Regions from separate parts of the Kribbella sp. NPDC003505 genome, predicted to be linked through region 2. Evidence: riboswitches for the same ligand, from Rfam matches in the RefSeq annotation. Region 2 holds a riboswitch; the other holds the start of a gene.
The links. A riboswitch is a leader RNA that binds a small molecule or an ion and turns the genes downstream of it on or off. The one in region 2 is predicted to bind S-adenosylmethionine.

Region 1: another riboswitch for S-adenosylmethionine. It lies ahead of thrC (threonine synthase); the one in region 2 lies ahead of ABZX12_RS05450 (aminotransferase class V-fold PLP-dependent enzyme).

The regions. Positions count from the first base shown of each region.
Region 1 is NZ_JBEXNA010000006.1:361,757-376,800, forward strand. It holds gene ABZX12_RS22965 (MMPL family transporter) at 1-809, opposite strand, end outside; gene ABZX12_RS22970 (response regulator transcription factor) at 891-1,574, opposite strand; gene ABZX12_RS22975 (sensor histidine kinase) at 1,474-2,751, opposite strand; gene ABZX12_RS22980 (FGGY family carbohydrate kinase) at 2,932-4,353, opposite strand; gene ABZX12_RS22985 (trehalose-6-phosphate synthase) at 4,340-5,737, opposite strand; gene ABZX12_RS22990 (Gfo/Idh/MocA family oxidoreductase) at 5,746-6,747, opposite strand; gene ABZX12_RS22995 (amidase) at 6,738-8,222, opposite strand; gene ABZX12_RS23000 (DUF3263 domain-containing protein) at 8,291-8,599, shown strand; gene ABZX12_RS23005 (LytR C-terminal domain-containing protein) at 8,602-9,267, shown strand; gene otsB (trehalose-phosphatase) at 9,264-10,097, shown strand; gene ABZX12_RS23015 (hypothetical protein) at 10,063-10,530, opposite strand; gene ABZX12_RS23020 (DNA-3-methyladenine glycosylase 2 family protein) at 10,577-11,524, shown strand; gene ABZX12_RS23025 (cation:proton antiporter) at 11,547-12,773, shown strand; SAM riboswitch class I at 12,839-12,979, shown strand; gene thrC (threonine synthase) at 12,993-14,252, shown strand; gene ABZX12_RS23035 (ubiquitin-like small modifier protein 1) at 14,249-14,524, shown strand; gene ABZX12_RS23040 (zinc-dependent alcohol dehydrogenase family protein) at 14,538-15,044, shown strand, end outside.
Region 2 is NZ_JBEXNA010000002.1:210,377-225,420, reverse strand. It holds gene pgsA (CDP-diacylglycerol--glycerol-3-phosphate 3-phosphatidyltransferase) at 28-651, opposite strand; gene rimO (30S ribosomal protein S12 methylthiotransferase RimO) at 648-2,360, opposite strand; gene ABZX12_RS05475 (helix-turn-helix domain-containing protein) at 2,409-3,176, opposite strand; gene ABZX12_RS05470 (hypothetical protein) at 3,289-3,855, opposite strand; gene ABZX12_RS05465 (DNA translocase FtsK 4TM domain-containing protein) at 3,860-6,472, opposite strand; gene ABZX12_RS05460 (DUF4184 family protein) at 6,546-7,316, opposite strand; gene ABZX12_RS05455 (DinB family protein) at 7,347-7,862, opposite strand; SAM riboswitch class IV at 7,959-8,072, shown strand; gene ABZX12_RS05450 (aminotransferase class V-fold PLP-dependent enzyme) at 8,090-9,454, shown strand; gene ABZX12_RS05445 (prolyl oligopeptidase family serine peptidase) at 9,470-11,521, opposite strand; gene ABZX12_RS05440 (LuxR C-terminal-related transcriptional regulator) at 11,570-13,471, shown strand; gene ABZX12_RS05435 (disulfide bond formation protein DsbA) at 13,492-14,304, shown strand; gene ABZX12_RS05430 (maleylpyruvate isomerase family mycothiol-dependent enzyme) at 14,301-14,942, shown strand; gene ABZX12_RS05425 (alkaline phosphatase D family protein) at 15,014-15,044, opposite strand, start outside.

The sequences.
Region 1 (15,044 bases), on a different contig from region 2:
GTGCCGACCGCGCGGCCGACCGCCTCCTCCGGCTCCAGCCCGGTGCTGAGCTCGTGCCGGTAGCGCGACATGATGAACAGCGCGTAGTCGATCGACACCGCGAGCCCGATCATCAGGGCGAGGATCGGCGTCCCGGAGCCGATGTCGACGAAACCGCTGATCGCCGAGATCGCGGTGACGCCGATCCCGACGCCGATGATTGCCGATAGCAACGGCAGGCCGGCGGCGATCAGCGAGCCGAACGTGATCAGCAGGACGACGGCGGCGACACCGATACCGATCACCTCGGTGAGCTGTTGCTCGCCCTGTGCCTGCATCGCGTCGCCGCCGTACTCGACGGTGAGGCCGGCCGCGCGCGCCGGTTCGACCGCCGCGGCGACGGCCTCTTGGGCCTCGGGGGTGACCTCCTGGGCGGTGACCTTGTAGGTGACCTGCGCGTAGCCGGTGCGTCCGTCGGGGGAAATCGCCTTGGCGGTGAAGGGATCCACGACGCGCGCGACCTGCGGCGCGGTGGCGAGCCGGTCCAGGGTCTGCCGGACCGGGGGCGTGTCGGTGAGTTTCTGGCCGGCCGGTGCCTGGAACACGATCCGGGCGGTCGCGGCGTCGGCGCCTGCCTGCGGGAAGCGCTCGTTGAGCAGGTCCGCGGCGCGCTGCGACTCGGTGCCGGGGATCGAGAAACCGTTGGCGGTCGGGCCGGACAGCGTCGCGGCACCCGCGATCCCCGCGGCGAGCAGACCGAGCCAGATCAGCACGACGAACCGTCGCCGGCGGAAGGCGAAACGGCCGAGGCGATAGAGATACGTAGCCATGCCGCCGATGCTTCCGGCGGTACGCCGTCGCCCGCGTCTGCCCGTGGCGGGATTCTCGGCGTACCGCGTTCGCCGTACCGGCTACCGCGGCTGCGGTACGCCGGGACGCACGAGGCCGGTCTGGTACGCCAGGACGACGAGCTGCGCGCGGTCGCGGCAGTCGAGTTTCACCATCGCGCGGTTCACGTGGGTCTTCGCCGTCGACGGGGAGAGCACCAGGCGGTCGGCGATCTCGTCGTTGGACAGGCCGAGGGCGACCAGGCCGACGATCTCGCGCTCGCGGTCGGTGAGCGCGTCGAGGATGCCGTCGCCGATCGCGTGCCCGGCGGTGGGTTCGGCCAGGAAGCGGTTCATCAGGCCGCGGACCGCCTTCGGGGACAGCAGGGCGTCGCCGCGGGCGACCACCCGGATGGCGTCGATCAGCTCGGCCGGTTCGACGCTCTTGCCGAGGAAGCCGCTGGCGCCGGCGCGGATCGCGTCGAACACGTACTCGTCGACCTCGAACGTGGTCAGGATCAGCACCTTCACGCCCGCGAGCGCCTCGTCGGCGGTGATCATCCGGGTCGCCGCGAGCCCGTCGACCTCGGGCATCCGGATGTCCATCAGCACCACGTCGGCCCGCTCGGACCGCGCGAGCTCCACCGCGTCCCGCCCGTTCGAGGCCTCAGCAACGACCTCCAGATCTGGCGCTGAACTCACCAGCACCCGGAACCCGCTCCGGATCAGCGTCTGGTCGTCGGCCAGCAACACCCTGATCGTCACCATCAACTCCAGTCTCCAGAGGAAGCACAGCACGGACGGCCCACCCACCTGATGCCCGCGGCCCGGTGTGCAGAGTGCCGCCGACGGCGGCGACACGCTCACACATCCCGATGAGGCCGTGGCCCGCACCCAGGTGGGTGACGACGGGCCCGGCGGGGTGAGGGCCGGTGTCTGTCACCTCTACCGTCAGGCTGGTCGAGGTGCGGGTGATGCGGACGTCGGCGGTTGCGCCCGGGGCGTGTTTGAGGACGTTGGTCAGGGATTCCTGGACGACTCGGTAGGCCGTGAGTTCTGTGACGTCCGGGAGTTCGCCCAGTGCCGGCGTTGGGGTCCAGTTGACCTCTACGCCCGCGGCGGTGAAGGAGTGGATGAGGGCGTCCAGCTCGTTCAGCGAAGGGGCCGGTGCGGTCGGGAGCGGGGAGCCGGAACGGCGGAGTACGCCGAGCAGGACGGTCAGTTCCTGCAGCACGGTGCGGCCGCCGGAGCGGACCAGGGCCAGGGCGCGTTCGGCCTCGTCGGGCTGGGTCCGGAGGACGTGGGCCGCGACGCCGGACTGCACGTTCATGAGCGCGATGTGGTGGGCGATGACGTCGTGCAGCTCGTGCGCGATCCGTAGCCGTTCCTCGATCACCCGCCGCTGGGCCTCCTCGTCGCGCGATCGCTCGGCTCGCAGCGCCCGCTCCTCGAGCTCCAGCAGCCAGGCGCGCCGGTTCCGCACCGCCTCGCCGATCGCGCCCGAGAACAGCACGAAGAAGACCAGACCGAGGTTGTCCAGGACGTCTCCGCTGACGAACAAGGCCTCGGCGACCAGTGTCGCCAGGGCCGTGCCGACGACCACCACGCAGCGGGTCAGACGGTCGTCCTTCGACAGGACGACCGTGAAGACCGCGACGCCCATGAAGAGCACGATCGGACTCTTGGCCTGCTCGGCGATGACGAAGGCGATCGCAACCCCCGTCGTGACCACCAGCACGGTGATCGGCGCCCGTCGCCGGAACGTGAGCGCAACGGCACCCGCGACGGCCAGTACGACGACCGTCGCGTTCAGCTCGATCCGCTCGCCGACGTGCTTGCCGCCGGGAACCAGCAGGTTGATCAGCAGGATCGTCAGGGCGAGAGCAAGGTCCAGCGCCAGCGGATGCCGCGCCGAGGCACGGCAGAACCGGATGAGCCGTTCCATCCCTTCACAGTACGTGTCCGCTCCCCGGACCGCCTCGTCCTGCGGCGGTATCCCGGTCGTACCGCAGACGCAGTAGAGCCGCACCTCGACAGTACGTATACGTCCACTAGGCGGGATCGGCCGTCCCGCTGAGCGTGAGCGCGGCCGGACCGACCGGACACATCCTGTCGAGCTGCCGATTCACAGAGCCGAAGCCTGGATCGCCAGCTCCCGCAGGGCCTCGTAGCGCTCCCGGAGCTCGGCGAGGCGGGTGACCTCTGCCTCGACCGGGGTGAGGTGCTCGCCGCCCGGCTCGGGGGAGAGGCCGAGCGCCACGGCGGCCGCGCCCCGTGCGCCGACCTCGGGCTCGGCGCAGACCGTGGTCGGGCGGGCGAAGGTCGCGGTCAGGCAGCGGCGCCACCACTGCGAGGCGTCGATCCCGCCGCCGCCGAGGACGACGTCGAGCTGCTGCCCGAACAGCGCGTCGAGGGTCCGCAGCCCGCGGTCGATCTCCAGCGAGGCACCTTGCAGGGCCGCAGCGAGCAGGGCGGCCGGAGTGTCGTCGAACGACAAGCCGAAGTACACCCCGGACCCGCCGGGTACGACGGCGGGCGGCCTGGTGCCGGCCATGAACGGGATCGCGATCGCGTTCGTCGTCCCGATCTCGATGCCGATGGGCTCGTCGGACTCCAGCCGCAGGACGCCGGTCAGCCAGGCGTGCAGGTTGCCGGCCGCGGAGAACGCCATACCGGTCACGGCGCGCTTGTCGTCGACCCGGTACCGCCACAGCTCCCAGGGCAGCTCCGGCGCGTTCTCGATCGGGTGCACGACCCGCACGGCGGCCGACGTTCCCACGGTCACCGCGGCGGTGCCCGCGTCGTACCCGCCGGTGCCGACGTTCGACGCGGCTCCGTCACCGGTCGGCGGATGCACCGGTACGCCGACCAGCCCGGGCCAGCGGCGTGCGTACTCGGCCGACAACGTGCCCGTCCACCCGGTCGGCACGATCGGCGGCAGCCGGTCGGCCGTCACGCCGGCGATCTCCAGCGCCTCGTCGTCGTACGCACCGGTGGCGAGGTCGAGCGTGCCGGTGCCGGAGGCGACCGAAACCGACGTGACGCGCTCACCCGTCAACCGCTCCAGTACCAGGTCGGGCAGGCCGGCGAACTGATCGGCGGAGGCGGTGGACAGCAGCCAGGGAATCCGGCGGGTCCAGTACAGCCGGTGCAGCCATGCGCCGGTGCGGGCGTGGAAGGCGGGCTCGTCGAACGACGTCCCGAGACCGAGGTCGACCGAGCGGGTGTCGGCCCACGTGATCACCGGGGTGCGCGCCGCGCCTTTGGTGTCGAGGGCAACGATCGAGTGCCACTGCGAGGACAGCACGATCGCGCCGATGCCGTCCAGGTGGCCGTTCTGCTCGAGCTCGTCGAGACAGCCGAGCAGGCCCTCGACGTACTCGTGCAGGTCGAGCGTCGCCGAGCCGTCGTGGCCGTAGGCCGGGGAGATCTTGTGCCGTGCGAGCGCGCCCGGGATCGGTGCGGCGTCGTCCGCCGCCAGGACGAGTGCCCGCGCCGAGGACGTCCCCAGATCCAGCGCGAGGACCTTCCCGTCAGTCCTCGTCATGCAGAGCCTTCAGGAAGGTCTGCGCCCAGACGTTCACGTCGTGTGCGGCCAGGTGCTTGCGCATCGCCTTCATCCGGCGGCCGAGCTGGCGGTCGTCGGTGTTCATCGCGTCGACGATCGTGTCCTTCATGCCGTTGATGTCGTGCGGGTTCACCAGGAACGCCTGCCGGAACTCGTCCGCCGCCCCGGCGAACTCGCTCAGCACCAGCGCCCCGGTGTCGTCGTACCGCGTCGACACGTATTCCTTGGCGACCAGGTTCATGCCGTCCCGCAGCGGGGTCACGACGGCGACGTCCGCGGCCCGGAACAGCGCGGCCATCTCGGTCCGCGAGTACGACGTGTGCAGGTAGTTGATCGCGGGCGTACCGATCCGGCCGTGCTCGCCGTTGATCCGGCCGACCAGCAGCTCGATCTCGTCGCGGAGCACCCGGTACTGCTCGACCCGCTCCCGCGACGGCGTCGCGACCTGGATGAACACCGCGTCGTCGACCGAGATCCGCTTCTCGTCCAGCAGCTCGCCGAACGCCCGCAGCCGCTGCCGGATGCCCTTGGTGTAGTCGAGCCGGTCGACGCCGAGCAGGATGTGCGTCGGGTTGCCGACCTCCTCGCGCATCTCGGCCGCCCGCGCGGTGGTCTCCGGCTGCCGGGCGAGCTTCTCCAGCTCGTTGACGTCGATCGAGATCGGGAACGCCTTCGCCCGGACGATCCGGTCGTCCGGCAGGTGGATGCGGTCGCCGCGGGTCCGCAGGCCCATCCGGTTGCGGGCCAGCCGGGCGAAGTTCGACGCCGCGCCGGGCCGCTGGAAACCGACCAGGTCCGCGCCCATCAGGCCGTCCAGGATCTGCCGCCGCCACGGCATCTGCGCGAACAGCTCGGTCGGCGGGAACGGGATGTGCAGGAAGAAGCCGATCCGTACGTCGGGACGCAGCCGGCGCAACATCGCCGGGACCAGTTGCAGCTGGTAGTCGTGCACCCAGACGTCGGCGTTGTCGTCGGCGGCCTCCGCGGCGGCCTCCGCGAACCGCCGGTTCACCGCGACGTACGACTCCCACCACTCGCGGTGGAACTCCGGCGCCACGATCACGTCGTGGTACAGCGGCCAGAGCGTCGCGTTCGAGAAGCCCTCGTAGTACAGCTGCACGTCCTCGGCGGACAGCATCACCGGCACCAGGTGCATGCCGTCGTTGTCGAACGGGTCCAGCTTCTCGTCGGGGCTGCCGGTCCAGCCGATCCAGGCGCCGTGGTGGCCCTGCATCACCGGCGCCAGCGCGGTCACCAGGCCACCGGGACTTCGGCGCCACGCGGTGCTGCCGTCGGGCATCTCGATCCGGTCGACCGGCAGCCGGTTGGCCACCACAACGAAGGAACTCCTACCGTTCGGCATCTTCAGCGTCATCCACTCAGGTCGTCGTCGTCACCGGGGTAGCGCACCCCGATCTGGCTCCGGGTCTCGTCGAGCAGTTCGAGGATCTCGAGCGTGCCGGCGTGGGGGAGAGCCGGAACCTCGATCAGTCCCTGGCGCAGCGCGCGCATCACTTCTGCCGCCTCGTAGTGGTACCCACGGCCATGCGTCGGGATGTCGATCCGCTCCGCTCCGGAAGCGGTCGTGCGCACGTAGTACTCGGGGTGGTGGAAGCGGTGCGGGAGTTGCAGGTTGCCGTCCGGGCCGCTGATCGACGCCACCCACGTGTTCTGCGAGCGCAGGCCGCAGGTCAGCGCGGCGACCGCGCCCGAGTCGTAGCGCCAGGCCATCGCGACGTTCAGGTCGATCCCGTCGTGGTTGAGCGAACCGACGGCCTTCACCTCCGCGGGGCGGCCGAGCGCCAGGTAGGCGAACGTCATCGGGTAGATCCCGCCGTCCATCAGCGAGCCTCCTCCGAGCGCCGGGTCGAGCAGGCGAACCGGCAGTGAAGGTTTGTGGAACGCGAAGTCCGCGACCACCTGCTGCGGCTCGCCGATCACGCCCCGCTCCAGATCCGCGAAGACCGCCTGGATCACCGGGTCGGTGCGCATCCACATCGCCTCGGCGAACAACGTCCGGTGCTCGGCGGCGACCGCGATCAGGTCCTCGGCCTGCGCGGCGGTCAGCGTGACGGGCTTCTCGCACAACACGGCGACGCCGGCCTGCAGCGCCGTCCGGGCGATCGCGTAGTGCTGTGGGTGCGGCGTCCCGATGTAGACCACGTCGACCTCGCCGGAGTCGATCAGTCGCCGGTGGTCGTCGTACGCGTGCGGGATGCCGAACTCGGCGGCGAACTTCCGCGCGCTCTCCTCGGAGCGGGACGCGACCGCGGCCACGACCGCATCGTCCGGGAGCAGCGCCAGATCGTGCGTGAACTGGGTCGAAATGTTGCCGGTCGCAACGATTCCCCACCTGACGCGATCTATACCCACTGTGTGAACTCCGGGGTCGGGAACGGTCCGTCTGCAACGATTCTCGCGGTTTCGAAGGCGTGAGCCAAGCGAATGAGCGTGACCTCACTTCGCGCCGTACCGCTGATCGTGATCCCGACGGGCAGTCCCGCGACCGTCCCGGACGGCACCGAAAGCAGCGGGTAGCCCGCCAGAGCGGCGTGTGACGACGAGCTGCCGAGGACGTGGTCGCCGTTCACCAGGTCGATCGCCCAGGCCGGGGAGTACGACGGGCTGACGAGCGCGTCGAGCTGGTTGTCACGCAGCAGGTTGTCGATGCCGTCCCGCCCCGCACGGAGCGCGGTGAGGCGCGCGGCGACGTACACCGGGGCGTCGAGACCCTCGGTGGCCGCGGCGCGCTCGAACAGCTCCTGACCGAACCACTGCAGCTCCTGGTCCGCATGCTCGTTGTTGAACGCGATCAGGTCGTCCAGCGTCCGCGGACCGCCGGGCGCACGGGTGGCGAGGTACGCCGCCATGTCGACCTTCAGCTCGTGGGAGAGCACCTGCAACTGGTCCTCGTCGCCGCCCGGTGTCGGCAACGACAAGTGGTCGACCAGCGTCGCTCCGCACTGACTGAGGAGCTCCAGCGCCCGCTCGGTCACCTGGTCCAGGCCGGTCGAGTAGCCCCAGAGGGGACCGCGCGGTACGCCGATGCGCACGTTGCTGAGGTCAGTGCCGCGGCAGTACTCGGTGTAGTCCGTGTGACCGCCGGTGAGGACCGAGAGCAGCGCAGCCGTCTGAGTGACCGTTCTCGTCATCGGTCCGGCGGTGTCCTGCGAGTGCGAGATCGGGACGATGCCCTGCTGGGAGATCAGCCCGACGGTGGGCTTCAGGCCGACCGCGCCGTTCAGCGCGGCCGGGCAGACGATCGAGCCGTTGGTCTCGGTGCCGATCGCGTAGTCGGCGAGCCCGGCCGCGACGGCCGCGCCGGACCCGGAGGAGGAGCCGCCCGCCGACCGGTTCAACGCGTACGGGTTGCGGGTCAGGCCGCCGTACGCGCTCCAGCCGGACGAGGAGGCCGAGCCGCGGAAGTTCGCCCACTCGCTCAGGTTGGTCTTGCCCAGGATCACGCAACCCGCCTCGCGCAACCGGCGGACCAGCGGTGCGTCCTGCGGCGGCGGTGGCTGGTCGGCCAGCGCCAGCGAGCCGGCTGTGGTCGGCAGGCCGGCGGTGTCGATGTTGTCCTTGACCAGCACGGGGACGCCGTGCAGCGGGCTACGGACCCGCCCTTCGTCACGCTCGGTGTCGAGGCGGGCGGCATCGGTGAGTGCCGCGGGGTTCGGAGTGCAGACGGCGTTGACCAGCTGGTCGACCTCACGAATCCGCCCCTGCAACTCCTCCACGAGCGCCACGCTGGAAGAAGTTGAGCTCACTGGAACGATCCTGCCAGAGTTGGCTGCGTCCGGTTGCCTTGTCAGCGACACGCTTCGTGTCGATCCGGCGGTGAATGACATGGCTGTCGTTCTGCACGTAGAGTGGCTGGCGGACGGACGATCACCGACCGCACAGGAGTCAGCAGCAGATGGACAGCGCCAACGCCAGCTCTCCCGGCCCCGCCGAAGCTGCGCCGCCGGTCATCGCCGGACTTTCTGAGAGGGACGGCCAGATCCTTGCCTTCGAGCGGCACTGGTGGAAGTACGCCGGTGCGAAGGAGCAGGCGATCCGGGACCAGTTCCAGATGTCGGCGACCCGCTACTACCAGGTCCTGAACGCGCTCATCGACCGCCCTGAGGCCCTCGCGCACGACCCGCTGCTCGTCAAGCGCCTGCGCCGCCTCCGCGCCGCCCGCCAGCGCGCCCGCTCCGCACGCCGCCTGGGCATCGAGGTCTGACCATGTCCCGCCGCCTCAGGGCGTGCCTGGCTGCCCCGCGCCCGCGGGGTGAGCAGGGGCAGGTGCTGTCCTCCCTCGTCGCTGTGGCTGCCGTGGTCGCGATCGTCGCCGGACTGCTCGTGCTGTTCGGGACCCGGGGCCACGACAGCAAGGCCGACGAGAAGCCGGCCGGCGCGAGTACGCCGAAAGCGTCGGAGAAGCCGTCCGCCGGACCGACGACCGTCGGCGCCAGCGTGCCGCGGCCGTCCACCAAGCCGACGAGTGCCCCGACCAGCGCTCCGTCCACCGTGCCCAGCAGTGAGCCGCCGTCGACGGTGCCGACCCAGCCGACCCAACCGACCGAGACCACGCAGCCGCCGAAGCCGACCCAGCCGGTGACGATCCCGGCCGAGGAGCGCCCGGCGATCGAGGTGTACAACAACACCTCGCAAAAGGGCCTGGCCGACTCGGTCGCGAACCGGGCGCGGCAGGCCGGCTGGACGGTGGCGGGCTCGCCGGACAACTGGCACGGCAAGATCGCCGAGAGCACGGTGTACTACCCGCCGGGCATGCTCGACGCCGCCAACCAGCTCGCCCGCGACCTCGGCGTCGGCCGGACCAAGGGGGCGCTGGACAACATGAAGAAGGATCGCCTGACCGTGATCCTGACCTCGGACTACTCAGGATGAGTACTCCGGTCATTCAGACCGAGGCGGGACGGGAAGGCTGGGAAGCCATCGTCTCGGACCCGGCGAGTGCCGTGATCTCGTCGGACTTCGACGGCGTCCTCTCGCCGCTCGTCGAGGACCCGGCGTTGTCCCGCCCGGTCGAGGGCGCCCTGGACGCGCTGGCCCGGCTCGCCCGGAGCGTGAACCAGGTCGCGATCGTCACCGGACGGCCCGCGCTGGTCGCCACCGAGCTGTCCGGGGTGAGTGGTCACCCGGGGCTCGGGAATCTCGTCGTCCTCGGGCATTACGGGCTGGAGCGCTGGGACGCCGCCACCGGCAAGGTGACGAGCGAACCGGTGCCGCCCGGTGTCACGACGGCTCGGGACCGGTTGCCGGGACTGTTGCGCGAGGCCGGCGTACCGGACGCGTTCGTGGAGGACAAGGACAGCTCGCTGGCGGTGCACACCCGCCGGCTGGACGATCCGGTCGCGGCCTTCGAACTCCTCCGGGCGCCGTTGACCGCACTCGCCGAGGAGACTTCGTTGCGGCTGGAGCCGGGCAACCTCGTGCTCGAGCTGCGGCCGCCCGGGATCGACAAGGGCGTCGCGCTCCGCGGCCTGATCGAGTCGACCGGCGCCCGATCGATCCTGTACGCCGGTGACGACCTGGGCGACCTCGCGGCGTACCGGGCGATCCAGGCCGAGCGAGAGACCGGGCTGCGCGCCGTACTGCTGGCCACGCGGTCCTCGAACGCCACCGAGCTGATCGAAGCCGCGGACGTCGTCGTCGACGACCCGAGCGGTGTGGTGACCGTGCTCACGGCGCTTTCGGACGCGATCTCAGCACGCTGAGGGTCTGCGTCACGGTCTTGCCGATCGGCTGGATCGGCCGCTCGACGTAGCCGCCGTCCTTCAGGTTCGCGAGCCGCTCGAACGGGTTCCGCGACGCCGGGTCGCCGGTGAGCAGGAACGAGACGACCACGCCCACGACGTACAGCGGGAGCATCAGCAGGCCGATCAGGCAGAAGTACTGCCACGAGTGCCGCTCCTCGTGCCGGACCAGGGCCGGGTTGTCGAAGTACGAGCGGTCGTGCTTGCTGAGTACGACGTTGCCGATCGTGAACGCGCCGGCGATCGGGAAGCCGAGCTTGTACTCGTTCGCGAAGAACAGCCCACGCGGCCCTCGAGTGAACTTGGCCCGCCCGAGCACGCCGACGAAGGCGCCGGCCACGGTGGACAGGTTGACGAAGTTGCCCACCACCTTGACCCACTGCCAGGCGTTCATGGGGATCAGTATGAATTCTGTCGGAGCGGTGGGTAAGACTTGGCGGGTGAGTTCGGTGGTGCGGGTCTGGCGGCCTGGGCGGGTCGTGGATCCGCAGTCGGTGATCGGCGGGCTGCGCAAGGGGCCCGGTGACCCGGCGTACGTGTTCGACGCGGGGCGGCGGACCGTGTGGCGAGCGACGCGGACGCCGGACGGGCCGGTGCTGCTGCGCCTGACGCCGTACGCCGGATTCGTCGAGACGGAGGCCTGGGGGCCGGGGTCGGAGTGGGCGCTCGACGGGGTGCCGGAGCTGCTCGGCGACCGGGACAGCTGGGACGGGTTCGAGCCGCTGCCCGAGCACCGGGTGCTGGTGGACGCGGCGCGGCGGTTCCCGCATCTGCGGGTGCCGCGGACCCGGGCGGTGTTCGAGGCGATGGCGGCCGCCGGGATCGAGCAGGTGGTGACCGGCAAGGAGGCGTTCCGGGCGTGGCGGCTGCTGCTGCGGGAGTACGGCGAGCCGGCGCCAGGGCCGCATCAGCAGGGCAACCGGGTGATGATGGTGCCGCCGGCGCCGGAGGAGTGGCGGCAGATCCCGTCCTGGCAGTGGTTGCGCGCCGGTGTCGAGGGCCGGCGATCGCGAGTCGTCGTCACGGCCGCGACCCGGGCGAAGGCGCTGGAGCGGACGCTCGAGCTGAGCGACTCCGCCGAGATCGAGCGGCGGCTGCGGTCGCTGCCGGGAGTCGGCGTGTGGACGGCGGCCGAGGTGCGCCAGCGGGCTCACGGAGACGCGGACGCGTTCTCGTTCGCGGACTACCACGTCTCGCGCAACGTGTCGTACGCGCTGATCGGCGAAGAGCTCGACGACGACGGCTGCGCCGAACTGATCGAGCCGTACCGCGGCCACCGCTTCCGGGTGCAGCGCCTGATCGAGCTGGCGGGCATCGGCCATCCTCGTTTCGGCCCGCGCAAGTCCCTGCCGACGCACACGCCAGGGGCCACGCATCGCCTGAGGTAGCTCTGGGCACAGGTGCCTGACGATGATCATCAACGGGGACGGCCTGTATCTCGTGGCAGGCCTGGCGCTGCTGCTCGGTGCCGTACTGCCCCGGTTACTGGCGCGGTACGCCGTTTCCGCGCCGATCGCCTTCCTCGGTGCGGGCCTGATCCTCGGCCTTGCCGTCGACCGCGCTGACCTGAGTCCGATCGCGCAGCCGACGCTGACGAAGCATCTGGCGGCACTGACCGTGATCGTCGCGCTGATGGGCGTCGGCCTGGCCATCGACCGGCCGATCAGCCTGCTCACCTGGGCAGTCACCTGGCGGTTGCTGTTCGTCGCGATGCCGGCCGGGATCGCGGCGCTGGCCGGGGCCGGCTGGCTGCTCGGGCTCGCACCGGCGACCGCGCTCCTGATCGCGGCGGTGCTGGCGCCGACGGATCCGGTGCTCGCGTCCGACGTCCAGGTGGAGGGACCGACGACTGGTGAGGACGCGGAGCTGGACGAGGACGACGAGGTGCGGTTCGCGCTCACGTCCGAAGCGGGCCTCAACGACGGGATGGCGGCGCCGTTCGTGTACCTGGCGGTCTTCGTGGCGACCAAGACCCTGTCGCCGTGGCAGTGGGTCGCCTGGGACGTGGTCGGGAAGTCGGTGATCGGGGTCGCGATCGGCTTCGGGGCGGGCTGGTTGCTCGGGCGGATGACGTTCTCGGCGCCGTCCCGGAGCCTTCGGCTGTCGGAGGCCCGGGAGCCGGTGCTCGCGCTCGCTCTGACGGTCGGGGTGTACGGGCTCACCCAGGTGCTGCACGGGTACGGGTTCATCGCCGTGTTCGTCGCGGCGCTCACGCTGCGGTCGGTGGAGAGCAAGCACGCGTTCCACGGCGAGCTGCACGACTTCATCGGTGAGCTCGAACACATCCTCACGTGGGGCGTCCTGCTCCTGCTCGGCGCCGCGGTCACCGCCGGGCTGCTGAAGCCGCTCACGGTCGCAGGCGCCGCTGTCGGCGTACTGCTGGTCTTCGTGGTTCGTCCGCTGTTCGGGTGGCTGTCGCTCGCGCGCTCGGGGCTCCGGCGGTCCGAACGCTGGGCGACGGCGGCGTTCGGCGTCCGCGGCGTGTCGTCGGTGTACTACCTCGCCGCGGTCGGAGCGCATTTCCGGGACGACCTGCCGTGGCTCTGGGCGACACTGGGGTTCACGGTGGTCCTGAGCGTTGTTGTGCACGGGGTCGCGGCGACGCCGGTGATGCGCTTCCTGGAGCGCCGGGGCTGAGATCCCGCGTCTCGGATGCTGGGAACGCGGGACACAATATGGACCCGATTGGGTAATCTCGGGGGAGCTCATCCAGAGGGACTGAGGGAAACGGCCCGTTGACGTCCCGGCAACCCTCCCCGTCGAGACCCCGTCCGGGGCTCTCCGCGAGGGAACGGTGCCAAATCCGTCCCGCGCCGAGATCCGGCGACCGGGGAAGATGAGGAGGGAACCTCACTCATGAGCCTGACCGCCACCCACACGATCCGTGAAGGTGCCTTCGGCAACGGTACGCACCTGAGCTGTCGCGCCTGTGGGGCGAAGTCGCCGCTCGGCCCGTTCTACGCCTGTATGGAGTGCTTCGGTCCGCTCGAGGTCGGGTACGAGTACCCGAACATCACCCGCGAGCAGATCGAGGCCGGCCCGAAGAACATCTGGCGGTACCAGCCGCTGCTGCCCGTCCCGGTGGACGTGGCCAGCTTCCCGAACACCGAGCCCGGCTACACCCGGCTCGTCGACGCGCAGAACCTGGCCCGCGAGCTCGGGCTGCGCAAGCTGTGGGTGAAGGACGACTCGGGCAACCCGACGCACTCCTTCAAGGACCGCGTCGTCGCCTCCGCCTTGAGCGCCACCCGCGAGCTCGGCATGAAGGTCTTCGCCTGCCCGTCCACCGGCAACCTGGCGAACGCGGTCGCCGCGGCCGCCGCCCGGGCCGGCATCCGCTCGGTCGTGTTCATCCCGCACGACCTCGAGCGGCCGAAGGTGATCACGACCGCTGTGTACGGCGGGACGCTGGTCGCCGTCGAGGGCAACTACGACGACGTGAACAAGCTCGCCTCCGAGATCGCCGGCGAAGAGGAGGGCTGGGCGTTCGTGAACGTGAACGTCCGCCCCTACTACTCCGAAGGCTCCAAGACGCTCGCCTTCGAGATCGCCGAGCAGCTCGGCTGGCGGCTGCCGCAGCAGGTCGTGATCCCGGTCGCGTCCGGGTCACAGCTGACCAAGATCGACAAGGGCTTCACCGAGCTCGGCAAGCTGGGCCTCGTCGACGCCACCGACTACAAGGTGTACGGCGCGCAGGCGACCGGCTGCTCGCCCGTCGCGCAGGCGTTCCGCGACGGCCACGACGTGGTCAAGCCGGTGCGCCCGGACACGATCGCGAAGTCGCTGGCGATCGGCAACCCGGCCGACGGTCCGTACGTGCTGGACGTGGCCCGCCGGACCGGTGGCGCGATCGAGGACGTCAGCGACGACGAGGTCGTCGAGGGCATCCAGTTGCTGGCCCGCACCGAGGGCATCTTCGCCGAGACCGCGGGCGGGGTGACGGTCGCGACGCTGAAGAAGCTGATCGCGACCGGTCAGCTCGACCCCGAGGCGGAAACGGTGATCATCAACTCCGGCGACGGGCTGAAGACGCTCGACGCCGTGGCCGACCGGGTCGGCCCCAAGGTGACCATCCCCGCGTCGTACGACGCCTTCGTGAAGGCAGGCCTGCAGTGAGTGTGAGCGTTCGCGTCCCGACCATCCTGCGGCCCTACACCCAGGGCGTGTCCGAGGTCTCCGCCGAAGGCACGACCCTGACCGAGGTGCTCGACTCGCTCGACGCGTCGTACCCCGGCATCAAGGGCCGCGTCCTGGACGACTCGGGCGAACTCCGCCGCTTCGTCAACGTGTACGTCGACGACGACGACGTCCGCTTCGCCGAAGGCCTGCAGACCACCATCAAGGACGGCGGCCAGGTCTCGATCATCCCCGCGGTCGCCGGCGGCTGATTAAGCTGCTCTGATGCGAGCGGTCGTTGTCTCGGAGTACGGCGTACTGCCTGAGGTTCGTGAGGTTCCGGAGCCTGTTGCCGCGGACGGTTCGGTGGTCTTGAAGGTCGAGGCCACCGGGCTGTGCCGCAGTGACTGGCATGGGTGGATGGGGCACGACTCCGACATCGTGTTGCCGCATGTGCCGGGGCATGAGCTGGCCGGGACGATCGCTGCGGTCGGGGCCGGTGTGTCCGGGTGGGCGGTCGGGGATCGGGTCACGACGCCGTTCATCTGCGCGTGCGGTTCGTGTGAGCAGTGCCTTGCCGGTGATCAGCAGGTCTGCCCGAATCAGTTGCAGCCCGGGTTCAACTATTGGGGCTCGTTCGCCGAGTACGTCGCCGTACCGTACGCCGAGGTGAACCTGGTGCGGTTGCCCGACGACATGGACTTCGCGACCGCCGCGGGCCTGGGCTGCCGCTTCGCCACGTCGTTCCGCGCCGTCGACCAGGTCGGCAAGGTCGTCGCCGGCGAACGCGTC
Region 2 (15,044 bases):
GGGCGCGCGGTAAGCCGGGTTCGGCGGTTATGGGAGGGGGCGTTTGGCGGCGGCTCTGAGGCGGAGGGCTCGGAGGAGGTAGTCGAGGCCTGTGACGAGGGTGACCAGGACGGCCGCGGCCATGATGATGACGGCGGGCCAGTGGATCAGGGCGACGTCTTGCCAGGGGAGGAGGTAGAGGCCCAGGGCGATGGCTTGGAGGACGGTTTTGAGTTTGCCGCCGCGGCTGGCGGGCATGACGCCGTGGCGGATGACCCAGAAGCGGAGGAGGGTGACGCCCCATTCGCGGACCAGGACGACGACGGTGACCCACCACGGGAGTTCGCCCAGGTACGAGAGGCCGATGAAGGCGGCGCCGGTGAGGGCTTTGTCGGCGATCGGGTCGGCGATCTTGCCGAAGTTGGTGACCAGGTTCCAGCGCCGGGCGATGTCGCCGTCGAAGCGGTCGGTGACGATGGCGACGACGAACGCGGCGGTGGCGAGCAGCCGGTCGCCGGTGCCCTCGCCGCCGTCGCGGAGCAGGAGCCAGACGAACAGCGGTACCAGGACCAGCCGCAGCACCGTGAGCGCGTTCGGCAGGTTCCAGGCGCTGGGCGCGTGGAGAGGACCGCCGGCGGCGCCCGGTGCCGGGTTCGTCGGGGGGTTGCTCACGCGGTCAGGTTAGCTGCCGGACGGCCGCTTGGGGTGCTCACGAGTGCCGCGAACTCGGCGATCAGGTCAACACCGTCGCTCGCGACGACCTTCGCGGACACCAGATCGCCCACGCGGACGCCGTCCGGAAGGCCGGTCAGCGTGGTGATCCCGTCCACCTCCGGGCCCTGGTGCGCGGCCCGGCCCTCGGCAGACTGCCCGGAGACAGACGCGACAGCGTCCGACCCGGCAGCGTCCGACCCCGAGGCGTCGCAGGCGTCGGAGGCGTCGGAGGCGTCGTCGAGGGATTCGACCAGGACCTCGACCAGTTCGCCGATGCGGGACTCGGCCCGCGACGAGGTCAGGTCCTCGGCCAGGCGGGTGACGCGGTCCAGGCGGGCGGCGATGGTGTCCTCGTCGAGCTTGCCGTCGTACGTCTCGGCCTCGGTGCCGTCCTCGTCGGAGTAGCCGAAGACGCCGATCGCGTCCAGGCCGGCGCGGGAGAGGAAGTCGCAGAGGATGTCGACGTCCTCCTCGGTCTCGCCCGGGAAGCCGACGATGACGTTGCTGCGGATACCGGCGCTAGGCGCGGCCGCGCGGACCTGGGCGATGAGCTCGAGGAAGCGCTCGGAGTCGCCGAAGCGGCGCATGCGGCGCAGTAGCGGGCCGGAGGCGTGCTGGAAGGACAGGTCGAAGTACGGCACGACGCCGGGGGTGCCGGTCATCGCGGTGATCAGGGTGGGGCGCATCTCGGCCGGCTGCAGGTACGAGACGCGCACTCGGGTGATGCCTGCGACCTGGGCGATCTCGCCGATCAGGGTTTCGAGGAGGCGGAGGTCGCCGAGGTCCTTGCCGTAGGAGGTGGAGTTCTCGGAGACGAGGAAGAGTTCGCGGACGCCGTTCTCGGCGAGCCACTCGGCCTCGCGGAGCACCTCGCCCGGGCGGCGGGACACGAAGGCGCCGCGGAACATCGGGATCGCGCAGAACGCGCAGCGGCGGTCGCAGCCGGAGGCGAGCTTCAGCGGGGCCATCGGGCCGCCGTCGAGGCGGCGACGCATGACGCGGGGGCCGCTGGCGGGGGCCGTCGCGAGGTCGGGGGCGTCGATCTTCAGCTCTTCCGAGGCGCCGGTGACGAAGCGTCCCTTGAGCTCGCCAGGAACGCTCGGAGTGGCGCCGGCCGGCCTGAGCTGCTCGGGGATGTGCGAGCCCACAACAGCAGCCTGCTCGGAGGCGCCGGACGAGTCGGGGGTCGTTGCGTCGCCGTGGCCGGGGATGGCTACGCCCGGGGTGGTGTGGCGGTCGGCGGGGGCGAGTGGCAGAAGTTTGCGGCGGTCGCGGGGCACGTGGGGCTGGTGCTTGGCGCCGGAGAGGATGCTGCGGAGGCGGTCCGAGATGTCGGTGTAGTCGTCGAAGCTGAGGATCGCGTCCGTCTCCGGGAGGGCCTCGGCGAGTTGCTCGCCGTACCGCTCGGCGAGACAGCCGACCGCGACCACGGCCTGCGTACGCCCGGACTCCTTGTAGTCGGCGGCCGCGAGCAGCGTGTCGACGGAGTCCTTCTTCGCGGCCTCGACGAAGCCGCAGGTGTTCACCACCACCGTGTCCGCCTCGGCGGCGTCGTCGACGAGCCGGAATCCGCCGGCTTCGAGCCGGCCGGCCAGTTCCTCGGAGTCGACATCGTTACGGGCACAGCCCAGCGTGACCAGGGCGACGGTGGTGGGTGGCGTAGTCATCCCCCCGAGTATGACGCGCTGTGCACGTCCCCACCTAACTCAGCAGCTTCAGGACCCGGTGCCGGTGGTCTTGCTGAGCGTGCCGTCCGGGTGGGCGGTGAAGCGGTAGAGCTTGGTCGGGATCTGCTTGCCGTTCAGCACGACGACGAGGTTGGCGGGGTTGCCCACTGTCACCCGGATGTCGCCGGAGCTGGTGACGGACTGCGCGATGCCCGGGCCGAGGCGGCCCTGGAACAGGCGGCGGTTCTTCTTGTCGCGGACCGTCAGGTACGTGCCGTTGCCCTTCGCCGTCAGTGTCAGCGAGGTCTTCAGCACCGGCGGCTTCGCCGAGGTCGGCGTCTTGGTGGGCTGAACGCTCGGCTGCGGCGTCGGCTTCGGGGTCGGCGTCGTAACCGTCGCGGTGGCGGTCGCGGTCTTCGACGCGTTGGCCTCGATGTCGCTGGGCAGGGTGAACAGGCGCACCATCCCCCAGCCCATTAGGATCACCAGGATCGCGCCGACCACCAGCGCCCAGCGCGGCCGCGCCGGACGTAGCGTCGGGGCCTTGACCGCGGCGCGCTCCTCGCGGCGGGACTTCTCCTCCTCGACGGCGTGTTCGGCGTCGAAGGCGGCGAGCAACGGGGCGGGGTCGGCCTTGACCACGCGAGCGATCGACCGGATGTGCCCGCGGGCGTAGAAGTTCCCGCCGCAGCGGGAGAAGTCGTCGGCCTCCATGGCGATCAGCAGCCCGGATCTGATCCGGGTCGCAGCGCTCAGCTGCTCGATCGTCATGTCGGCCCGCTCCCGGGCCGCCGTGAGATCGCTGCCGATGCTCACTTCGCCACCACCCTCTCGTTCGTCGCCCTGTCCCCCGGACGGGCTGTGCTCGCCCACGGCAGTGCCGCGGACATCATCTCAACGGCCCTCGCCCGACGGAGTCACGGACGAGTCAGAGTTGTTCCCTGACCGGACATCTCGCATCGGCCAGCATGTGCAGCGCCTGCACCACTTCCCCGTTGGACGGCCGGGCCGTCAACCCGAACGGTATCGCGAGCGAGGCCCCTGTCAGGCGCCGGTTGGCATCGGTCGTCTTGCGGGTCGAACTCGGCATCGCGCCGAGGATCGGCCCGGGATCCTGCAGATGTACGGCGATCCGCCCGTCGTCGAGCGGATGCCGCCGCTGCAGCACCGTCACCTCTTCGATGTCCTCCCAGCGGGTCCCCACCCACTCGCTGCCGATCCGCAGCCGGATGCCGACGTCGTCGGCGACCAGCATCTCCCCCACCGTCAGCGCGCGGGCGCAGACCACCGCCAGCACCGCGAACGCCGCGGCCGCGAGCCAGCGCAGGACGCCGGTCGGGCTGGTGGATCCCGACGCCGCGAAGCCGATCGCCACCAGCGCCGCGCCGACGGCGAGTCCGCCGTGCACCTTCTGGGAGGCCCGGACGGTGAACGGCGTGGGCTCGGGATCGACGTCGAATCGATCCTGCCTGGGCACTGCGCTCGCGGCGGTCACGGTCTCACTCTCCTCGGAGGGTGGTGATGAAGTCCTCTAGGTCGTCGGGCTTGACCAGGACGTCCCTGGCCTTGGAGCCCTCACTGGGACCGACGACGCCGCGGCTCTCCAGGATGTCCATCAGCCGGCCGGCCTTGGCAAAACCGACGCGGAGCTTACGCTGCAGCATCGACGTGGAGCCGAACTGGGTGGAAACGATGAGTTCCGCCGCCTGCACCACGAGGTCCAGGTCGTCGCCGATCTCGTCGTCGAGGTCCTTGCTCGGGCCGGGGGCCGCGGTGACGTCCTCGCGGTACGTCGGCTGCAGCTGCTCCTTGCAGTGGTCGACGACGCCGCGGATCTCGCTCTCGGTGACCCAGGCGCCCTGGATACGCATCGGCTTGCTCGCGCCCATCGGCAGGAACAGGCCGTCGCCCTGACCGACCAGCTTCTCGGCGCCCGGCTGGTCGAGGATGACCCGGCTGTCGGCCAGCGACGAGGTCGCGAACGCGAGCCGGGACGGCACGTTCGCCTTGATCAGACCGGTGACGACGTCCACCGAGGGCCGCTGGGTGGCGAGCACCAGGTGGATGCCGGCGGCGCGCGCCAGCTGGGTGATCCGGACGATCGAGTCCTCGACGTCGCGCGGCGCGACCATCATCAGGTCGGCGAGCTCGTCGACGATCACCAGCAGGTACGGGTACGGCGTGAGCACCCGCTCGCTACCGGGCGGCGGCTTCACCTTCCCGCCGCGGACCGCCTTGTTGAAGTCGTCGACGTGCCGGAAGCCGAAGGCCGCCAGGTCGTCGTAGCGCATGTCCATCTCGCGAACGACCCACTGCAGCGCCTCGGCCGCCTTCTTGGCGTTGGTGATGATCGGCGTGATCAGGTGCGGGATGCCCTCGTAGTTGTTCAGCTCGACCCGCTTGGGGTCGACCAGGATCATCCGCACCTCGTCGGGGGTGGCGCGCATCAGGATCGACGTGATCAGCGAGTTGACGAACGACGACTTGCCCGATCCGGTGGCGCCGGCCACCAGCAGGTGCGGCATCTTCGCCATGTTCGCGACGACGAACCCGCCTTCGACGTCCTTGCCGAGTCCGGCCACCATCGGGTGGTGGTCGTTGCGGGCGGTCGCGGACCGGATCACGTCGCCGAGGCTGACGATCTCCTTGTCGGTGTTCGGGATCTCGATACCGATCGCGGACTTGCCCGGGATCGGCGACAGGATCCGGACGTCGGCCGAAGCGACGGCGTACGCGATGTTCTTGGACAGCGCGGTGACCTTCTCGACCTTGACCGCGGAGCCGAGCTCGACTTCGTACCGGGTGACGGTCGGGCCGCGCGTGTAGCCGGTGACCTGGGCGTCGATGCCGAACTGCTCGAACACCTCGGTCAGCCGGTCGACGACCTGGTCGGACGCCTTGGTGCGGGCCTTGTGCACCGAGCCGGGCTTCAGCATCTGCCCGTCGGGCAGCGTGTAGGTGATGTCGCCGGACAGGCTGAGCTGCTCGACCCGCTGCGGCAGCGGCGTGTGCGGCGGCGGCTCCGGCGCCGGCGCCGGGGGCTTGCTCGAGGCGGCAGGCGGCTCGAAGGCAGGCTCGGCGGCAGCAGCCTCCTCGGCGCTGTCGACGTCGTACGCGTCCTCCGGCGGCTTCGCCTTCTTGCGGCCGCGCTTCGGGGCTTCCCCGAGCACCGGCGAGTCGTACGGCTTGACGGTCGGCTCGCCGTCCTCGTCGAGCTCGGCCTTCGCGCGCCGCTGCTTGCGGGTCAGCCGGACGGTGTCGTCGGTCGGCGCAGCGGCCACGGACGGCGCGTCCTCGGGCAGCTCGGTGCGTCCCATCAGGACGTCGAACGCCGCGCGGAACCGCAGCGGGATCGCGTACACCGGCGTACCGGTGATCACCAGCGCGCCGAAGATCGACAGCAGGACGAGCAGCGGGGCGGCGACGTACTGCGTCAGCAGGTCCGACAGGAACGACGAGATGAAGTACCCGATCGCGCCGCCGGCGTCACGCAGCGGGCCGTCGGCCGGGTTGCTCGGGCGCGGCAGGCCGTTGGCGATGTGGATCAGGCCGAGGACGCCGAGGCACACCGCGGTCCACCCGATGACCTGTCGTCCGGCAGGGCCGTTGCGGTCAGGGTGACGCAGCGTGCGGATCGCAATGACGACCAGCATCAGCGGCAGCGCCCAGCCGAGCATGCCGATGCTGCCGCCGACGACGGTCCGGACGCCGTTGCCGACGGCGCCCGGGAGGTCCCACCAGATCGCGGCGGCCACGACGACCGCCAGACCGATCAGGAACAGGCCGGCGCCGTCCCGGCGGTGCTCCGGCTCCAGGTCGCGGGCGCTGTGACCGATCCCCCGCACCATGCCGCCGAGCAGGTGCGCGATGCCGATCCAGATCTTCACCACCCCGCGGCCGAGCGCGAGCATGGCGGCCGCGAACGGGCCCGGTCCGCTGTTTTTGGGCGTGCTGGTCCGCGCGGCGGTGGTTCCACCGCCGCGCTTCGTGCTCTGCCCACGCTTCTGGGCGCCTGACGGACGGGGGCGTCCACCGGCCGCCGAACGGGCCGTGCTCGGCCGTTTGGCTGCCGACTTCTGCGCCCGCGCCGGGGAAGACGTGCGGGTCGCCATATCGTTCAGGCTACCCCGATCACCCCTCGAGTCCCACGTGTCACACGCCGATCACGCTGCCCCATCCGTAGCGTCACGACACGCGCGTACGCCGCCGCAGGCGCTCCAGGTGCCACAGCACGACGTACCAGGCGAGCGCGGCCAGGCCGCCGGACACGAGCCCGGACAGCACCAGCCGTACGGCGGTCTCCCCGGCGAACTCGCCGTCCACCCGGCCGAGCTCGACGATCGCGCCGGTGACACCGAAGACCACCAGCGCCGCCAGCACGAGATATCGCACCCAAGACGGCACCCCGGAGACGACAGCAGACGGCGAGGTACGGCGGTACCAGCGGTAGAGCCAGACGGCGAGGACGAGACAGCCGCCGACCGTGCTGGCGTACTGGAAGACGCGGTTCACGTCCCACGCTCCTGTCACCCGTGCCCGGAAAACGTCGGGGAACTGTCGGACGAAGTACCCGTCATAGTGAGTGAACGAGTCCCAGACGACATGGGTCAGCGCACCCACAAAGGCGGAGGCGACCACCCACACCGGGCGGGGCCGGTCCGCCGCGGGCAGGCGCGCCGCGAGGGCGGGCGGGGCCAGAGCCGTGAGAGGTCGCCGCAGCGCCAAGTTGAAGCACAGCAAGAGCACGAGCGCCAGCAACGGATCCAGCCAGAGCGTGGACCAGAACTTGTGGGTGAGAGTCAGCGTGAAGTTGCCGTTGATCTGCGTGGCGATCCGGTAGATCGGCCCGACGTACAGCAGGTCGGGAGCCACCGCGCCGGCCACGAGAGCCGACGCCACCAACGGACGCCGGCACAGTGGAAGGACGGCCGCGGGGTGGGCGAGGGTGAACGGCACGGCGGCAGCCTAGGCGCGTGGCAGGTCGTGTTAGGCGCCTGTGGTCCCGTCGAGTTGCTCCCGCAAGAGGTCTGCGTGGCCGCAGTGCCGGCTGTACTCGCCGATCAGGTGGATGTAGATCATCCGCAGCGTCGAGTCGATGCCCTTGAACGTGAACCGCTCGTCCAGCGAGTGGCCGGCCGCGGCGTCGTCGGAGAGCTTCCACTCGGCGATCAGACCTTCGTACGCCTCCTGCGCGTCGGCGGCGTCGACCAGGTCGAAGTCGGCGTCCTTGCCGAGCTCCAGCGGGAACACCGGCTCGGCGGGGACCTCGGCGAAGTGGATGCGGAACCAGATCCGCTCGACCTTGGTGAGGTGCCGGATCAGGCCGAGCAGCGACAGATTGGAGGGCGGCGACGGCCGTTCGGCCAGTTGCTCGGCGGTCAGCCCCGTGCACTTGAACAGCAGCGTGCGGCGGTAGAACTGCAGATAGCCTTGCAGCAGTTCGCGTTCCGGCGCGGTCAGCGAGCCGTCCGGCCGCTCGACCACAGGTGCTCTCCAGGTCATCGACTTCCTTACGTCGTCCCACGATGTGTTCACTCATCTCATCACATGAGATCGTCACTGGCGGCAGCCGTGTCCCCTTCGTTACCGTTCTCGGCAGGTCATGAGTGCCAGCGACAAGCCCCGGCTAGCTGGCCGGCAACCCTCCTCCGCGGTGGGGTGCCCCGGGTGAAGACCAGGTCGTGCGGATACCCCGTTCGGCAAGTGCGGACTTCCCTGGGAGCAGCGTCATGTCGATCCTGTCCATCCTCGAGCCGGCCAGTACGACGACTTCGCGGCCGACCGTCACGCGTCAGGTCACCGGAAACATCCCCGCCACCGTCGGTTCGGACCTGCTGGTCCCGCTCGCCGACGGCCGGGTCACCGACTACGCGAACTTCGACCACGGCGCGAGCGCGCCGTGTCTGGAGTCCGTGCGGGCCAGCGTCGAGGCCGCGCTGCCGTCGTACGCGTCGGTGCACCGCGGCAACGGGTACGCCTCGCGGATCACGACCCAGTGGTACGAGCGGGCCCGGGCCGAGGTGCACGCCTTCGTCGGCGCTCGCCCCACAGACCAGGTGATCTTCACCCGGCAGACGACCGACGCCCTCAATCTCCTCGCCCACGCGGTGCCGGCCGACGCGACGGTCCTCGTGTTCGAGTCCGAGCACCATGCGGCACTCCTCCCCTGGCCGGCCGAGCGGACCGTCCGCCTCGGGGCCCCGTCCAGCCCGACCGAGGCCGTGACCCGGGTCGCCGACGCGCTCCGTCAGGCGCCCGAAGGTCCCCGCCTCGTCGTCATCACCGGAGCGTCCAACGTCACCGGCGAGATCTTCCCGATCGCCGACATCGCCAAGGTGGCCAAGGCCCACGGCGCGCGGGTCTGCCTCGACGCCGCACAGCTCGCTCCGCACCGCGCGGTCGACATCGCCGCTCTGGACGTCGACTGGGTTGCCCTGTCCGGTCACAAGCTCTACGCGCCGTACGGCGCCGGCGCGCTGATCGGCCGCTCCGACTGGCTCGACGCCGCCGACCCGTACCTGTACGGCGGCGGCGCGACCCACGCCGTCACGGGCGACACCGTGGTGTGGACGACCGGACCGGCCCGCCACGAGGGCGGCTCCCCCAACGTGATCGGCGCCATCGCCCTGGCCAGCGCGTGCGCCGCGATCAGCAAGCACCGCGACGCCATCGAGCAGCACGAGCGCAGCCTGCTGGCCCGGCTACGTACCGGACTCGCCCAGATCGACGGCGTCACGACGTACTCGATCTTCGGCGAGGAGGCCGACCGCGTCGGCACGGTCTGTTTCACGCTCGCCGGCCGCACCTCGACGCTGGTGTCCGCGGCGCTCAGCGCCGAGTACGGCATCGGTGTCCGGGACGGCAAGTTCTGCGCCCACCCGCTGGTCGGCCACCTGCTCGCCGACTCCCCCGAGCACGGTACGGCGGTCCGCGCCAGCCTCGGCCTCGGGACGACCCGCGAGCACGTGGACCGGCTCGTCAACGCCGTCCGCACGCTGGCCACGACCGGTCCGCGCACGGAGTACACGGAGAGCGCCCACGGCTGTCAGCCGGCGGACGACCCGCGGGACCTTCAGGCCCCGCGGATCTGGTAGCCCCAAGCAGCCCTCCTACTGCTCGGGAGGTACGAGACCTACATGGTGAGCAGCAAACGCCAGTAGGTCCGCCCACTCCGCCGCGACCATCGCGGCGGGCTTTCCGAAGCCATGGCCGGTGTTGACCTCGACCCGGGTCAAGACTGGCCGCGGACCGGACTGGGCATGCTGTAGCGCCGCGATGAATTTGTGGCTGTGCAACGGAACGACCCTGTCGTCGTGGTCCCCCGTGACCACCAGCGTGGCCGGGTACGACGTCCCGTCGCTGACGCGATGCAGTGGCGAGTACGCCAGCAGGTCCTCGAACTGCTCCGGATCGTCCGGCGAGCCGTAGTCGGACGCCCACGCCGCACCAACGGTGAACTTGTGGAAGCGCAGCATGTCCAGGACACCCACGCCCGGCAGTGCGGCCGCGAACAGGTCAGGCCGCTGTGTCATGACGGCACCGACGAGCAGTCCGCCGTTGCTGCGACCGTGAACGGCCAGCTGCGCCGGAGTGGTCACGCCGGTGTCCCGCAGGTCCTCGGCAACCGCGATGAAGTCGTCGAAGACGTTCTGCTTGTTCTTCAGCCGCCCTGCGTCGTGCCACTCGGTTCCGTACTCGCCGCCGCCACGCAGGTTGGTGATGACCAGCACGCCACCGGCAGCAAGCCATGCCGGCCAGCCGGGCCGGTAGTCGGCCTGGATCGGGATACGGAACCCGCCGTACCCCCACATGAGCGTCGGGCGCGGCTCGGAGAAGTCCAGGTCCGACCTGGTGATCAAGAAGTAGGGCACCGGGCCGGTCCGGCGTGTCACGGTGACCTGCGGCGGCGTGAAGCCCCCGGAGCCACGAACCAGCTCCGGCAGCACGCGTACGTCGCCTGACCCGGTCGAGACGACGTACGACAGCGTGGGGTCGGTCGTCGTCGACAGACCGATGAAGAGCTCGTCGTACTCCGGTCCGGCGTTGAGCCCCACAACTCCGCCGCCAGGTACGTTGACGACGCGCTCACCGGAGCCGTCCAACGCGTAGAGCGTGAGCACCGGCTGCGCGTCGACAAGTGTCAACGTGGCCAGGCCGCCCGCCGTACCGCGGACTGCCTGCAGCGTCGACTCTCCCTCCGGGATCAGGTCGGTGAATGAACCGTCCAGCGTCGACAGCACCACCCGGCCGCGGGACGCGTCCCGGTCGGTGCGCAGGACCAGCTGGTCGCCGGACATCCGCACGAAGGCGATCTCGTCCGCGAACTCGTCGACCACCTTCACCGGCTCGCCCAGGCCCTCCGAGGTGATCGGGTAGACCCACAGCCGGGTGGCAGGGTCGGTCCCCTCGGTGATGTGGACGACGAGGTACCTGTCGTCGTCGGAGATCTCCGGGCTGATGAAGAACCGGTCGTTCGCCGGGAAGCTCAGCACCAGCTCGTCCTCGGACTGCGGCGTGCCGACGCGGTGCAGCATCAGCCGTCCCCCGGACAACGACGTCGTGTCCGTGCCTTCGCTGCGGCCGCTCGCCGGGTAGTGCAGGTAGAGGTACGCCGAGCTGTCCGGAAGCCACGTCGCCTCGCAGAATTTGGCCTCCGACACCTGGTCGTCGACCGGCGAACCGCTGGCGATGTCGAGCAGCCGGAACGTCGTCCAGTCGCTGCCGCTCTCGTTGACGCCGTACGCGAAGTACTTGCCGTCGGGGCTCACGGTGAACGAGCCCAGCGAGTCCGTTCCGTCCTCGGACAGCGTGTTCGGGTCGATCAGCACCCGCCCCGCGGACAGCAGCTCGTCGAGCGAGTCGGCGACGAAGATCACGTCCTGGGCCTGGGTGCCGTCGTTGCGGCCGACGAAGTACCAGCCCGCCTTCTTCGCGGGCACACCGGCCCGCGGCCGCGCGAGGATCGCGGCCATCGTGGCCTGGAACCAGCCACGCTCGGGGTAGTCGGCCAGCTCGGCCTGGGTGAATGCGTTCTGCCGGTCGACCCAGTCCTGGGTGTCGCTCGAGTCAGGGTCTTCCAGCCAGCGGTAAGGGTCGGCGATCTGGTGCCCGTGCAACGTCTCGACCACATCGTCGCGGCGGCTCTCGGGATAGACGGTCATGGACACAACCTACTGGCGGACTCACCGGCCTGCCGTCACACTGCGAGCGTGACCACCACGCGACCGGTCGACGACCACGCGGACCAGGTGCGGGTCGCCGCCGCCGTGGCCGGCCCGCGGATCCGGCTGGACGTCCTGCAGCGGGTCGCCGGTCTCACCAGCGACGAGTTCGCGGCCGCGGTCGACGTACTGATCCGTGGCGGCGCGATCGTCGTGGCAGCGGACACGGGCGAGTCGTGGTTCGCCGACGAGTCGGTCCGCCGGGACACCGAAGCGCGGCTGGTCCTGAGTCGACGCGCCGACCTGCACCGCCGTACGGCCGAGGCACTCGAAGCCGACGCAGGCGCCGACCCGGCCGAGATCGCACGGCACTGGGCCGGAGCCGTCGCGGCCACGCCTGACGCGCTCGACCGGGCAGCGCTCCACCTCCGCCTCGCAACGGCCTCCGTCCGCGCCGGTGACCTCGCGACGGCCCACGCTGCCACGCGCAGCGCCGTCGCGGTCGCGAGGAGCGCGAAAACGGCCGAGCTGCTCGCCGAGGCAGCCGTCACGCTCGAGCCGATCGGCCAGTCGGAGTGGGACGGCGACATCGACCAGTGGTGCACCGAGGCACTCGCCGCAGTACACAACTCGCCGAGCACGAGAGTCCGGTTGCTGGCCCGGCAGTCGCAGGCGGCTGTCTACCTCGCGCGGTCGAGTGAGGCGCTCCAAGCCAGCAGTGAAGCGCTGGCCCAGGCCGAGGCGCTGCAAGATCCGTCCCTACTCGTGGAAGCGCTGACAGCGCGCCAGCTCGCGACGAGCGGGCCGGACGACGTGGCCGAACTGGCCGCCGCCGCGGACCGGATGATCGAGCTCGGTACGTCGACCGGTCGCGCCGAAGTGGAGCTGCGCGGGCGACTCTGGCGCGTCGACACGCTCTGGTACGCCGGGGATCTGGCCGCGATCGGCGGCGAGACCGGCCGGATCGCAAGCTGTGCGGGGCGTGCGGGCGGCCCGCAGGGTCAATGGCACGTCCTGACCACTCGTGCGTCTCTGGCCGCCGCCCGCGCCGAGTTCGACGACGCCGAGGCGCTGCTCGACGAAGCGCTCACCGTCTTCCGCGGCATCGGTCATCCGGCGGCGCACGGCGCCGACGTCGCGTTCCGGCTGGTGCTCGGCCATCATCGCGGCCACTCCCCCGACCTGCTGGGCAGCGCCGTCTGGCAGTTCGGAACCGACGCCCGCTGGGATCTCGCCGCCCGGCTGAACCGCGCGTTCGTACTCGTCGACGCCGGCCGGACCGACGAGGCAGCAGCCCTGTACCAGCGGTGTGGCCGACCCGAGTCGTGGCCGGACTGGCGCGCGGGCGAGCTGCTGCTGAACACCATCGGCGCGCGGGTCGCGGCCGCGATCGGCGCGACCGACGACGTACGGCGCTTCCGGGACCGCCTGGAGACCCGCCGCGGCTGGTACGTCGTGGGCGGCGCGGGCGCGACCAACTTCCTCGGACCGGTCGAGCTCGTCCTCGGTGTCTGCGCCGCAGCCCTCGACGAACCGGACGCGGCGGTCGCGGACCTCCGAACGGCCGAAGCGCGCTGCCGCAGCATCGGGGCGCCGGGCTTCGCGGTCGAATCGGCCTGCGTTCTGGCAGAGACCCATCAACGGTTCGGCGACGAGTCCCGGGCCCGCGCCGTGGCCCGGGACGCGCTCGAACTGGCGCAGGCACTCGGCATGACGCCCTGGGCCGAACGCCTCCGAAGCTTGGCGGTCACACCGGACCCGTTGAGCCCCCGCGAGCGCGAGGTGGCACGACTCGTCGCGAACGGCCTCAGCAACCGCGAGATCGCCGCCCGGCTGGTGATCTCCGAACGCACCGCGCAGAACCACGTCCAGCACATCCTCGACAAGCTCGGCTTCGCGAACCGCGCCCAGGTCGCGGCCTGGGCGAGCACCGGTCTGAGTACCGACTGAGCAATTCGGACGATGTGACGATGACCCAGGTGGCGGACGCTCGGACCATGCACAACGATCAGACCGGCGCCGACCGCGACCTGTGGGACCAGGTCACGAAGCGCTACTACGCCGACCGCACCGGCGTCACACCCGCCGCCGGGTTCCTCGAGCGCACCGAAGCAGCTCGTGCCGCCGAAGTCCACGGCACCACGCCGCGGGTCGACCTGTACGTCGATCCCGTCTGCCCGTACACGTGGGTCGTGGCGTGCTGGCTCCGCGAAGTCGCCCAGCGCCGTACCCTCGATCTCCGGTACCACGTGATGAGCCTGCTGATGCTCAACGAGCACCGCGCCGTCGACGAGACCTACCGCGCGAAGCTCGGCGAGATGACCGGTCCGTCCAGGGTCGCGACCGCGGTGGTCACGCACCATGGGCCGGAAGCGTTCCGGGCCTGGCACACCGCGTTCGGCGAGCGGATCTTCGACCACTGGCGTTATCCGTCGACCGCCGAGTACCGAGCCGCCTCGACCGAGGCGCTCGTCGTCGCCGGGCTGCCGGGCACGCTCGCCGACGCGGCCGATTCCGCGACGTACGACACGGCGCTGCGCCGCAGCCACGACGAAGGCACCGTGCCCGTCGGCATCGACGGCGGCACACCCGTCCTGCATCTCGACGGGGCCGCGTTCTTCGGCCCTGTCCTCAACGCGGTCCCCCGCGGCGACGACGCCGTACGCCTGTTCGACGGCATTCGCCTGCTCACGGGCTGCCGCGACTTCTTCGAACTCAAGCGCACCCGCACCAGCCCGCCGGACGTGCGCTACCGGCCCACCGACGGAAAGGCGCCGTCATGAACGACGACGAACTCTGGGCCGCGATCGACACGCAAAGAGCCCGGACGGCCGACCTGCTCGCGACACTGGCCGCCGACGACTGGGCGCACCGCTCGCTGTGTGAGGGCTGGACCGTCCGCGACGTCGCCGGCCACTTGACCCTGCAGCAGATGACGCTCGGCGCAGCCCTCCGCCTCGCACTCAAGCATCCCGGCATTCACAGCATGAACTGGATCATCCAGGCCTCCGGGCGCGACCGGGCAGCGCTGCCGACCGAGCAGATCATCGGCGAGATCCGCGGCATGATCGGCTCCCGCAGGCACAACTTCGGCGTCACCCCGCGGGAGACCCTCATCGACATCGTCGTCCACGGGCAAGACATCGCGATCCCGATCGGCCGGTCGCTCCCGGTCCCGCCTCACGTCGCTGCGACGGCGGCCGCGCGCGTCTGGGAATGCCGCGGCAGCCGGATGTCGAGGGTCTTCAAGCCGCTGCCGTACGACGGGCTCCGTCTGGTTGCCGACGACATCGACTGGAGCGTCGGCGACGGGCCGGAGTTGCGCGGCCCGATGCTGTCGTTGCTCCTGCTGCTCACCGGGCGCCGCGTCGTCCTGCCGCAGCTCGACGGTCCGGGCGCGGAGGTGCTGCACGGCGTGTGACGTCGTACCCGCCGGCCCCGGTGGGCGGCATCCCGCTCAAGCGCCGGAGCCGGTGGGTACGACTGGCCTTCTCAGGCCGGGGTGATGTCCTTGGTCCACAGG